DNA from 2 places in the Nonomuraea mesophila genome. Region 1 is predicted to be linked to the other one. Evidence: riboswitches for the same ligand, from Rfam matches in the RefSeq annotation. Region 1 holds a riboswitch; the other holds the start of a gene.
The links. A riboswitch is a leader RNA that binds a small molecule or an ion and turns the genes downstream of it on or off. The one in region 1 is predicted to bind cyclic di-AMP.

Region 1 (5,365 bases):
AACAGAATGTAATAAACGATGCCGAAGAGGAGTGCTTCAATGAGCCGGGCGGCCAGCCGTTCCCACCATTCCGCGGGCACCGCGTCCGCCCACGGCGACGTTCCGGCCATAACCCTCACCTCGCGTCTTCGACGCCTCAGGAGCCCTGCATTCCGCACCTACCCTCACATACAAAACAGAGGCCGACGGGAAGCCGGCCCCTGTTTCGCGGTTCGCGCGATTACTTGATCTTGACCACCACGGTGTTCGCGAGCTTGTCCGCGAACGTCTGCTGCAGCGGCTTGTCCCAGAGCATCGAGGCGCCGTTCAGGCCGCAGACGATGCCCGCCAGCATGGTGCCGAACGGCAGGAAGTAGAGGATGTAGGCGCCCCAGGTCACGCCGGCCCGCTTGATGGCGGCGTCGCCCGGCAGGCCGCCAGGAGGCATCATCTGCCCCACCGGGACGACCTTGATCCCCATGATCATCTTGCCGATCGTCTGGCCCTTCATCTTGTGCATGAGGAAGTCGTAGCCGACGTAGACGCCGGTCAGGACGATCGCGAGCACGATGCCGAGCGTGAAGGAGCTGAACAGCCCCGAGGTGGAGCCGCTGGTCGAGTCGTAGCTGACCAGGAAGAGCGTCGTGAGCAGGAGAGACAGCACGACCATCACGATGCCGAACAGGACACCGTCGATGATCCGCGCCACCAGCCGCTGCCACCATTCCGCCAGCGGGGCGGGGGCTCCCGGCGGCTGCACGCCGACCGGGCCGTAGCCCGGCTGGCCGTAGGGGGGCTGGCCGTAACCGGCCTGCTGCGGCTGCCCGTAGCCCTGGCCGTACTGGTTCTGGTCGAAGCCCTGCTGACCGTAACCCTGCTGGCCGTACTGCTGCTGGCCGTAGCCGGGCTGGGGCTGCTGGCCGTAGCCCTGCTGGTCATAACCTTGCTGGCCCGGCTGCTGCTGACCGTAACCCTGCTGGCCGTACTGCTGCTGGCCGTAGCCGGGCTGCGACTGCGGCTGCTGGCCGTACTGGGGCTGCTGGCCGTAGCCCTGCTGGTCGTAACCCTGCTGGCCGGACTGCGGCTGCTGACCGTAGCCCTGCTGGTCATAGCCCTGCTGGCCGGACTGCGGCTGCTGACCGTAGCCCTGCTGGTCATAGCCCTGCTGGCCCGAATGAGACTGCTGACCGTAGCCCTGCTGCTCGTAACCCTGCTGGCCCGACTGCGGCTGCTGGCCGTACTGCTGGCCGTACTGGTTCTGGTCGTAGCCCTGCTGGCCCGACTGGGGCTGCTGGCCGTACTGGGGCTGCTGGCCGTACTGGGGCTGCTGGCCGTAGCCCTGCTGGTCGTAACCCTGCTGGCCCGGCTGCTGCTGGCCGTAGCCCTGCTGGCCGTACTGCTGCTGGCCGTAGTCGGGCTGGGACTGTGGCTGCTGACCGTACTGGGGCTGCTGGCCGTAGCCCTGCTGGCCGTACTGCTGCTGGCCGTAGTCGGGCTGGGACTGCGGCTGCTGACCGTATTGGGGTTGCTGGCCGTAGCCCTGCTGCTGACCATATTGGGGTTGCTGGCCGTAGCCCTGCTGCTGGCCGTAAGGGGGCTGCTGCCCGAAGGCGTCGTCCGCGCGGTAGCCGACCACGGTGACGTCGGGGTCGGGCTCGCTGGGGTGGCGGCCCGGGTTCTGCTGGCCGTAGTGGGGAGGCGCAGAGTTCTCGCCGGATTCGTCCTGTGGGTACGGCGGCTGTCCGGTGCTCACCGTGTCACCTCGCTTCGAGTGCGCGCGTGGCACATGTCAGGACACATGCCTGTGCTGCCCAACGTATCGACATAGGTATCAACAATCACCTTTCCGTGTGGTCAAGGTCCGCGTCACCCGACGTCAGGTGGAGCAGCATGCGGGTGTTGCCCAGGGTGTTCGGCTTGACGTGTTCCAGGTCGAGGAACTCCGCTACACCCTCGTCATACGAGGCCAGCAGCTCGGCGTAGACCTCGGGGGAGACGGGTGTGCCCTGGATGCGGCGGAAACCGTGCCTCGCGAAGAAGTCGACCTCAAAAGTAAGACAGAATACACGCTGCAGTCCCAGGTCTTTGGCCTGCTGGATTAGCGCCGAGACGATCCGATCGCCCACCCCCATGCCTCGGCATTCGGGATCGACGGCCACCGTACGGACCTCCGCGAGGTCCTCCCAGAGCACGTGGAGCGCCCCGCAGCCGACGACCTGACCGCCACGCTCGGCCACCCAGAACTCCTGTACGTCTTCGTACAGCGTCACCGTGGCCTTCTTCAGGAGCCGCGGGCCCGCGCCCGCGTAGGTGTCGACCAGGCGCCTGACCCCCCGCACGTCCGGCGTGCGAGCACGCCGGACCACCACCGCGGTCTCCGGCACACTCAGTTCCGCCACCTGCTCCATGGCTCTCCAGAGTACAGATGTCATTACGGCTCGGACCTAACTCGCATGTCTCCGCCCATCCTGTTACAACTCGTGGCCGAGTGAGTACGACGTCGCTCCCGGCCTTCGTTCGGGAGGAAGCACCACATACGGCCCCACCGGCACGACTGCCACCGAGATCCCCTTGTGACACTTCGGTTGCGAAACCTCTACAGAGTTGGCAGTTCTGGTTGAGCAGGAACCCGGAGTGCATTAGTGTCCAGCGACGATGATCCCCGCGTGTCGCGCGCGGGGAGGCACGCTCAATTCCCCTTCAGGGAAGCCGGGGAACCGCCGGTGGCGACCGCCATCACGGGGTGAATCCGAGTTTTTCGGTAGGGCTGCTCCGGCCCGAACCCGTCAGCTAACCCGGTAGGCGTCTACGAGAGGAGCATGGTTGGTGAAGCGCACGCTCGACCGTGGGAGGAAGTCGCCGGGCAGGCATGCCGGTTCTCCGCAACGCCCCCGGTTGCGCCACCGCCTCGGTGTGGCAAGTCTCACAATCGCCGCGCTGCTGCTTTCGGTTCCCACCGGCCCCGCCCTCGCCGACCCCAAGCCCTCGCTCAAGGACCTCGCCTCACGGGTCGAGAAGATGCACACCGAGATCGAGACGCTGACCGAGCGGTACAACGGCCAGCGGGAGAAGCTGAAGACGGCCAAGAAGGCCGCCGAGGCCGCACGTAAGACGCTGGCGGCCAGCGAGGCGGACCTGACGGCCAAGCGCGCCAAGGCCGCCCTGCTGGCCCAGAACGCCTACATGACGGGCGGGCTGAGCCGGGCGCTGGCGTTCACCTCCTCCGAGAACCCCGACAGCTTCCTCGACGGCGCCGCGACCACGTTCGCCATCGAGCAGCGGCAGGGCGAGGAGCTCAACCAGCTCACCAAGGCCATGAAGGCGGCCGAGCGCGCCAGGGCGGGCGCCAAGTCGCGCATCGCCGAGGTCGAGAAGATCGTCAAGGATCTCGACGGCAAGCGTGACAAGATCAGCAAGCTGGTAGCCAAGGTCGAGAGCAACCTGTTCAGGCGGGCGCTGGGCGAGGCCGGCCGTCCCGGCACGCGCGCCACCCGCGTCAACCTGCCGATCGCGGGCAGCGGCAAGGCCGCGCAGGCGGCACGGTGGGCGCTCACGCAGCAGCTCAAGCCGTACGTCTGGGGCGCCGAGGGTCCCGGCTCCTACGACTGCTCCGGCCTGGTGATGGCGGCCTACCAGCGGGTGGGCATCTCCCTGCCGCACTACACCGGCGACCAGTGGACGGCGGGCCGGCACATCTCACGCGACGAGATGCGCCCTGGTGATCTGGTGTTCTTCTACGGCGACCTGCATCACGTGGGCATCTATCTGGGCGGCGGCATGATGGTGCACGCCCCTCGGACGGGCGACGTGGTGCGGATCGCGTCGATCGCACGGCGGCCGTTCGCGGGTGCGGTGCGCATCGCCGACTGAGCGGCGACGGGCACCCGCTAGATGAGCTGCCGGCGTGCCGCCCACGCCACGGCCTCGATCGCGGTGGCGACGCCGATGCGGTCGCAGATGCCGCGCAGCCTCCGGCGTACGGTGCGGCCGCTGATGTCCAGTCGTCTCCCTACTCGGTCGACCGTGACTCCTCTGGCGAGTTCCGCCAGTAATGCCAGATCCGCATGGCTCAGCTCAACGTCTTCAGTGAGCACTTCCATCGGGAGCCCTCCCCCCCAACAGCAGGCCTGGACCCCTCTTAGCCAGGCCACAGCCGCTCCTCGCAGAAGGTAAACGCATCATGGAAAGGTCGTCAAGCACGACAATCGCCGCCCTTGACCAGCGCTGTTGACATGATTCGCCATAGGTGGCCGGGTCGCGCGGGCCGCCGCTTGCCGCCGCGCCACGCACAAGGCGCCCGCCGGTTCCGCCACGCCGGATCCGGCGCCGGCCGGCCCGGTTTTTGATCCATCCGCCGGCGGTTTTCTGCGTGATCCATACGCCGCACAGCCGCTCCTCACCATGGGCTGGAGCACGCGGCGGCCCGTTATTTAAGGACCCGCCTGGGGTCGCCGCCATCGTGGACGCAGAGCGGCGGAAAATCGCATGAAACGCGCCGTACGCCCGTCCGGGCTCTTGACCCGGAGCTGACAAGCTCGTACGGATGCGGGGCTGCGGCCCCGCGACGTGCCGCACGGTACAAACGTGAGCGCCCGGAAGCGCAGGCTCCGGGCGCTCGATTCCGCGATAGGTCAGTGGGTCGGCTTCACCAGGGGGAACAGGATGGTCTCGCGGATGTTCCTGCCGGTGAAGGCCATGATCATGCGGTCGATGCCGGCGCCCATGCCGCCCGTCGGCGGCATCGCGTATTCGAGCGCCTGCAGGAAGTCCTCGTCGAGCTGCATGGCCTCCGGGTCGCCGCCCGCGGCCAGCAGGGACTGCTCGACCAGGCGGCGGCGTTGCTCGATGGGGTCGTTGAGCTCGGAGTAGGCGGTGCCGAGCTCGGTGCCGAACCCGATGAGGTCCCACTTCTCGGTGACGAGCGGGTCGTCGCGGTGCTGGCGGGCCAGCGGCGAGGTCTCCAGCGGATAGTCCATGACGAACGTGGGCTGGATGAGCGTGTGCTCCACGAGCGCCTCGAACAGCTCCTGCACGAGTTTGCCAGGACCCCACTTGGGGTCCCACGGGATCTCGCGCCGGTCGGCGATCTTGCGCAGTTCCTCCAGCGACGTCGAGGTCGTGATCTCCTCGCCGACGGCCTCGGACACCGCGCCGTAGAGGGTGATGCGCGGCCACTCGGGGATGCCCAGGTCGACCTCGACGCCGTCGTGCACGACCACCGTGGTGTCCAGGGCGGCCACCACGGCCTTCTGGTACATGCGCTGGGTGAGGTCGGCCATGTCGTGGTAGTCGAGGTAGGTGCCGTAGGCCTCGATCATGGTGAACTCGGGGTTGTGCGTCGAGTCGGCGCCTTCGTTGCGGAAGTTGCGGTTGATCTCGAAGACCT
Region 2 (5,365 bases), on a different contig from region 1:
CGGGCGTCGACGGGCTCACCGCCACCGAGGCGCTGCGCCGCACCTCCTCGCCGCCGGAGGTGGTGGTGCTGACCACGTTCCACGCCGACGCGCAGGTGCTGCGCGCGCTGCGGGCGGGGGCGGCCGGGTTCCTGCTGAAGGACATCGCGCCCGGTGACCTGGTGCAGGCGATCAGGAAGGTGGCCGCGGGCGAGCCGATCCTGTCGCCGGCGGTCACGCGGCAGCTCATCACGCACGTGTCCGACGGCGGCGCGGACCAGCGTACGGAGCGCGCGAGGAAGTTGCTCGACCGGCTCAGCGAGCGGGAGCGGGAGGTGGCGACGGCCGTCGGCCAGGGCAAGTCGAACGCCGACATCGCGGGCGAGCTGTTCATGAGCGTGCCCACGGTCAAGGCTCACGTGTCGCGCATCCTGACCAAGCTCGACCTCAACAACCGGGTGCAGATCGCGCTCCTGGTCTACGACGCGGGTTCGTAGCGGGGGCACCGCGCGGCCGGTGCCCCGATCGTGGCGTTCTCCGGTCGGCGGACCGCTGGAATTCCAGCTTTTCGCGCCGGGTGCCCGTGACCAGGCCGGCCGGCGCCCCCACCGGGCCTGTGGCGCGGCCGTTCCGTGCCAGGCCGGCGCGGGTCCCGCGCGTTGCGGCGGGGTCACGAGCGGACGGTACGACGCCGGGCCGCCACGGCCGGCCCCCTGGTGAGCACCCGTGCCGGCGCGGCCCGCCGCCCGTGACCAAGCGCTTGTCCACAGTGGAGTGGCCGTTACGGTCAGGTACGCGGCAGCCGTACCCTTGTCTGAAAGGGCATGTCACGAAGGGACAAGTGGGATGAGTTCAGCGGGTGAAGGCCTGTCTCGCCCGCTTCCCGAGCAGGTGCGGCTGAATGTCGTCGACTTGGCGTCTCAAGTTCTCGGCACGCTGCCCGCTGCCAGCATTCCGCCGCCGCTTCGTGGCATCGCCAAGTTCGACCCCCGCAAGCGGGCCAAGCTGGCCGGCGCGCCCATCGCGGCGCAGCTGGAGAACGACAAGAAGTTCCGCGAGCTGGTCGCCGAGTCGGTGACCGCGGGCTGGCCAGAGCTGGTCGCCTCGCTCGCCGAGGGCAACGTGCCGCCCGCCGCCGACCCCGTGCTCGTGGCCGCGGCCGCCTATCTCACGCGCCCGCCCGGCTGGGCGGAGATGATCGAGACCGCCCGCGCCGACCTGGAGCAGTCGCTGGCGGCCGCCGAGGGCTCCGAGCGCGAGGAGGTCGTCACCCGGCTGCGCGAGCAGCTCGCCGCGCAGAAGAGCGCGGCCAAGGAAGAGACCGACCGCCTGCGCGGGCAGGTCAAGGCCGCCCGCGCCGAGAACTCCGATCTGCGCCGCAGGCTCCACGACGCCCGCGAGCGGGCCAAGGCCGCGGTGCGGCGGGCCGAGGAGATGGAGCGGGCCGCAGAGGATGCGCGCACGGCCGCCTCGGCCGCGGGCAGCGCCGGCGAGTCCGAGCTGCGGCGGCTGCGCGAGCGGCTGACCGACGTGGAGAAGCAGCTCGAAGCCTCGCGCCGGGCCGCGCGTGAGGGCAGGAGCATCGAGGACTCTCGCATCAGGGTGCTGCTCGACGCGCTGCAGGACGCCTCCGCCGGGCTGCGCAGGGAGCTGGCCCTGCCCACCACGATCAGCCGGCCGGCCGACTCGGTCGCCGCGGTCACCGGAGAGCGGCCGGGCGTGCGCGTGCCCGCGCGTGCGCTCGCCGACGACGATCCGCAGCTCCTCGACCAGCTGCTCGCGCTGCCGCAGGTCCATCTGATCATCGACGGCTACAACGTCACCAAGACCGGCTACGGCACGCTCACCCTCGCCGACCAGCGCAACCGGCTGATGACCGGGCTGGGCGGGCTGGTGGCGCAGACCAGGGTCGAGGTGACCGCGGTGTTCGACGGGGCCGAGCTCAACGCCCCCGTGCAGGTCGTGGCGCCGCGCGGGGTGCGGGTGCTGTTCAGCGCGCCGGGGGAGATCGCCGACGACCTGATCCGCCAGCTCGTACGCGCCGAGCCGCCCGGCCGTGCCATCGCCGTCGTCTCGTCGGACCGGGAGGTGGCCGAGTCCGTCAGGCGGATGGGAGCCAGACCCGTTCCTTCTGGCTTGCTGCTGCGCCGCCTGGGCCGGGCTTAAGTTACGAATTGGTATGTTCGGGTGAGACCCCACCCGCCACTTCTGTACTATTTCGCCCCAGTAATGATCCCTGGGAGGCGACGCAGTGAGGTTTGGCCGGGTGCCGGTGGCCGTGGGTCTCGCGTTCGGGCTGGTGGTGTCCCCCATGGGCGCCGCGCTCGCTGATCCGAAGCCCACCATCGGGCAGGCCAAGGCCAAGCTCGACAAGCTCAACGACAAGGCCGACAAGGTCGTCGACCGTTACAACGCGGCGACCGAGCGCTACAAGAAGGCCAAGGGCTCCTACACCAAGCTGAATAAGAGCTACAAGCGCAAGCTCCGGACGGTCGCCGACCTGCGCGTCGAGATCGCCGACATGGCCGCCAGCGTCTACCGGGTCGGCGAGTACGCCACCTCCCTCCCCGGGCTGGTCGGCTCCGAGAACCCGCAGGGACGGCTGGCCGGGATGGCGCTGGCCGGGCAGATGGCCAAGGAGCGCTCGGAGAAGCTGGCCGCGTTCGACCGGGAGAACCGCGGGCTGAAGAAGCAACGCGACAAGGCGCAGGACGCGCTGCGCTCCGCCGACGAGGTGCGCGGCCAGGTCGAGAAGGAGCGCAAGGAGATCCTCGGCCTCATCGCCAAGCAGAAGAAGCTGCTGAAGAAGCTGGGCGCCTACCGGACCGGTGACCCGAACAGCACCGGCATCGAGTACACCGGATCCGCCTCCGGGAACGCCGCGGCGGTGCTGCGGTTCGCGTTCGCGCAGGTCGGCAAGCCGTACGTGTTCGGCGGGACCGGGCCAGGCGGCTACGACTGCTCGGGGCTCACCCAGGCCGCCTGGCGGGCGGCGGGCGTGTCGCTGCCGAGGACGACGTGGTCGCAGTGGTCGTGGGGCGCCAGCCGCAGGGTGTCGCTGAACGCCCTCCAGCCCGGGGACCTCATCTTCAGCGAGGGCCTGGGGCACGTCAGCATCTATGCGGGCAACGGCAAGATCGTCCATGCGCCGCAGACGGGCGACGTGGTCAAGGTGGTCAGCCTCTCCGCCTACGGCCGCAGCCTCGTGGGCGCCGTCCGCCCGTAACCCTCCTACGACGCGGCATCGTTGCCACCGTGAAGTCGCCCTGCGGGCGGCTCGCGGCCGTGTTCCGCCACGTTCCGCCATCAGCTGATCACCGCGGGTCTCGCGCGCAGGACGCGAAGAGTGTGACAAAAGCGACATATGACCCTTGACAGACGGGCGTGGCCAGAAGTGTGAGTAGGGTCACTTTTTGGTAACGGCGCCCCTGTTTCAGCAGGGGTTCCGGATTTTACTGACACCTTTTTGGATCTTTACCGGCTGACTGCGCTTTTGCCGATCCTTGACCGTACGACGTAGCTTCTGGCGTCGTCGCGGTGCACAAGCCATGGCGCCGCGGCCCCGCATCGGTCCCTCCCGATGTGAAGACAGATAAAGATCCGCTGGTCATCGCCGCGATATCCCCATGGCACACCTGTCTGACCGGGGCGATGGCCTGCCGAATCCGTGCAGCCAGGAGGCACGGAACCGGGGACCCAGCGATCCCAGTTCCCCAGGGATCAGGGGTGAATCGGCGCGCCCATCGCGCCGTAGGGCGACTTCCAGGCCCGAATCCGACAGCTAACCCGGTAGGCGTTCGTGGAAGACCCAAGGAGAAATCCTGTCTACCTCCCTGCATAACCCCCGTCTGTCCCGCCTTGCCCTGCGTGGCGCAGCGCTCACGATGACCGTGACGGCCGGAGGTCTGGTCCTCCATGCCCCGGCGGCCCTGGCGGCGACGACGAGCGACACGGCCGGCGTCTCCTCGGTGAGGGCGGCCACGGCCGCCACCACCGCGAAGTCGGCCAAGGCCGCTCGGAAGCGAGCAGCCAAGATCGCTCGGCAGAAGGTGAAGGCCGGCAAGGCCCTCGCCGTGGCCAAGAACCAGATCGGTGACCCGTACCGTTACGGCGCCACAGGACCTGGTTCGTTTGACTGCTCCGGCCTCGTCCAGTTCGCCTGGAAGAAGGCCGGGGTGAAGCTCCCGCGCGTGGCGAGCAGCCAGTTCGCCCGCATCAGGAACAAGGTCTCCTGGAAGAACCTCAAGCCAGGCGACCTCATGTTCTTCAACGGGCTCGGCCACGTGGGCATGTACGTCGGCAAGGGCAAAATGATCCATTCGCCGCGGACAGGCGAACGGGTGCGCATCGACAAGCTGGGCGGATGGCGCAAGTCGTCGTTCGTCGGCGCGGTCCGTCCCGGCCTGTGACGAAGCCCCGCCCGGGGCCTTGAGGATCCACTCAGGACCCTGGGCGGGCTCCCGTCCCCCACCGCTCGCCGTCACTGATCCCGGCATCGTCCGCCCGCACTGCTCGCGTCACCGTTCCCGGCACCGTTCTTCGCGCCGGCGTACGCGCCGGCCCCCGCTACGATCGGCAGCGTGTCCCCGCAGGTGAGCCGACGAGCCGCGCTGACCGCGGTCCTCCTCCTCGGCCTCGCCGCCGACGCTCCCGCTCCCGGACCGCCGGCCCTCCCCGCGCGGGACCGCGACCTGTGGCCGGACGGCCAGGCCGTCGCCCGCGGAGCACGTTCCCTCGTCACCGGCCACCACGCCGCGCCCGGCACGCTCGACGAGCTCGCCCGCCGCGCCGACTCGGCGGCGCTGCGGGTCACGGCCGTGCTCGGCCGCCCCGTACGGCCCGTGGTCATCGTCCCCGACACCGCGCAGGACGCCGCCAGGCTGGCCGGCTCCGGGCCTCTCGACGGGCTGGCGGCGGTGGCCGACGACGGCAGGGTGATCGTCGTCCCCGAGTCGTTCGGCAGGCTCACGTCCCTCGGCAAGGACGTCGTCCTCACCCACGAGCTGACCCACGTCGCCGCGGGCACCGGCGGGCTGCCCGTCTGGCTCTACGAGGGCTTCGCCGACTACGTGGCCTACCGGGACGCCGGGCTGCCCGTGCGCACGGCCGCCGCCGAACTGGCCGCCGAGGTGCGGGCCGGGCGCGTGCCGGCCGCCCTGCCGGGGCCGGAGGCGTTCGCCGTGGGCGGGCCCGGACCTGGACGGCTCGCGCTGGCGTACCAGGAGGCCTGGCTGGCGTGTCGCTTCCTTTCCGGCCGTTTCGGTGAGAGGAGCCTGGTGAGGCTCTACCGTGATGCGCAGGTGGCCGGCGTCCGCGCGGCGCTCGCCGCGCTCGGGCTCTCCGTGTCCACGCTGACGGCGCGGTGGCGCGTGTACGTGCGGGAGCA

Region 2: it holds a riboswitch for cyclic di-AMP, as region 1 does, so the genes downstream of both, E1295_RS41365 (C40 family peptidase) here and E1295_RS51965 (C40 family peptidase) in region 1, are expected to answer to the same signal.

The regions. Positions count from the first base shown of each region.
Region 1 covers NZ_SMLD01000086.1:8,928-14,292, forward strand. Annotated here, with positions in the region: gene E1295_RS28015 (RDD family protein) at 1-110, opposite strand, end outside; gene E1295_RS50265 (RDD family protein) at 221-1,732, opposite strand; gene E1295_RS28025 (amino-acid N-acetyltransferase) at 1,818-2,387, opposite strand; cyclic di-AMP (ydaO/yuaA leader) riboswitch at 2,656-2,799, shown strand; gene E1295_RS51965 (C40 family peptidase) at 2,893-3,849, shown strand; gene E1295_RS28035 (helix-turn-helix domain-containing protein) at 3,867-4,079, opposite strand; gene lysX (bifunctional lysylphosphatidylglycerol synthetase/lysine--tRNA ligase LysX) at 4,611-5,365, opposite strand, start outside.
Region 2 covers NZ_SMLD01000193.1:162-5,526, reverse strand. Annotated here, with positions in the region: gene E1295_RS41380 (response regulator) at 1-476, shown strand, start outside; gene E1295_RS41375 (NYN domain-containing protein) at 892-2,145, shown strand; gene E1295_RS41370 (C40 family peptidase) at 2,246-3,205, shown strand; cyclic di-AMP (ydaO/yuaA leader) riboswitch at 3,627-3,790, shown strand; gene E1295_RS41365 (C40 family peptidase) at 3,864-4,388, shown strand; gene E1295_RS41360 (hypothetical protein) at 4,560-5,365, shown strand, end outside.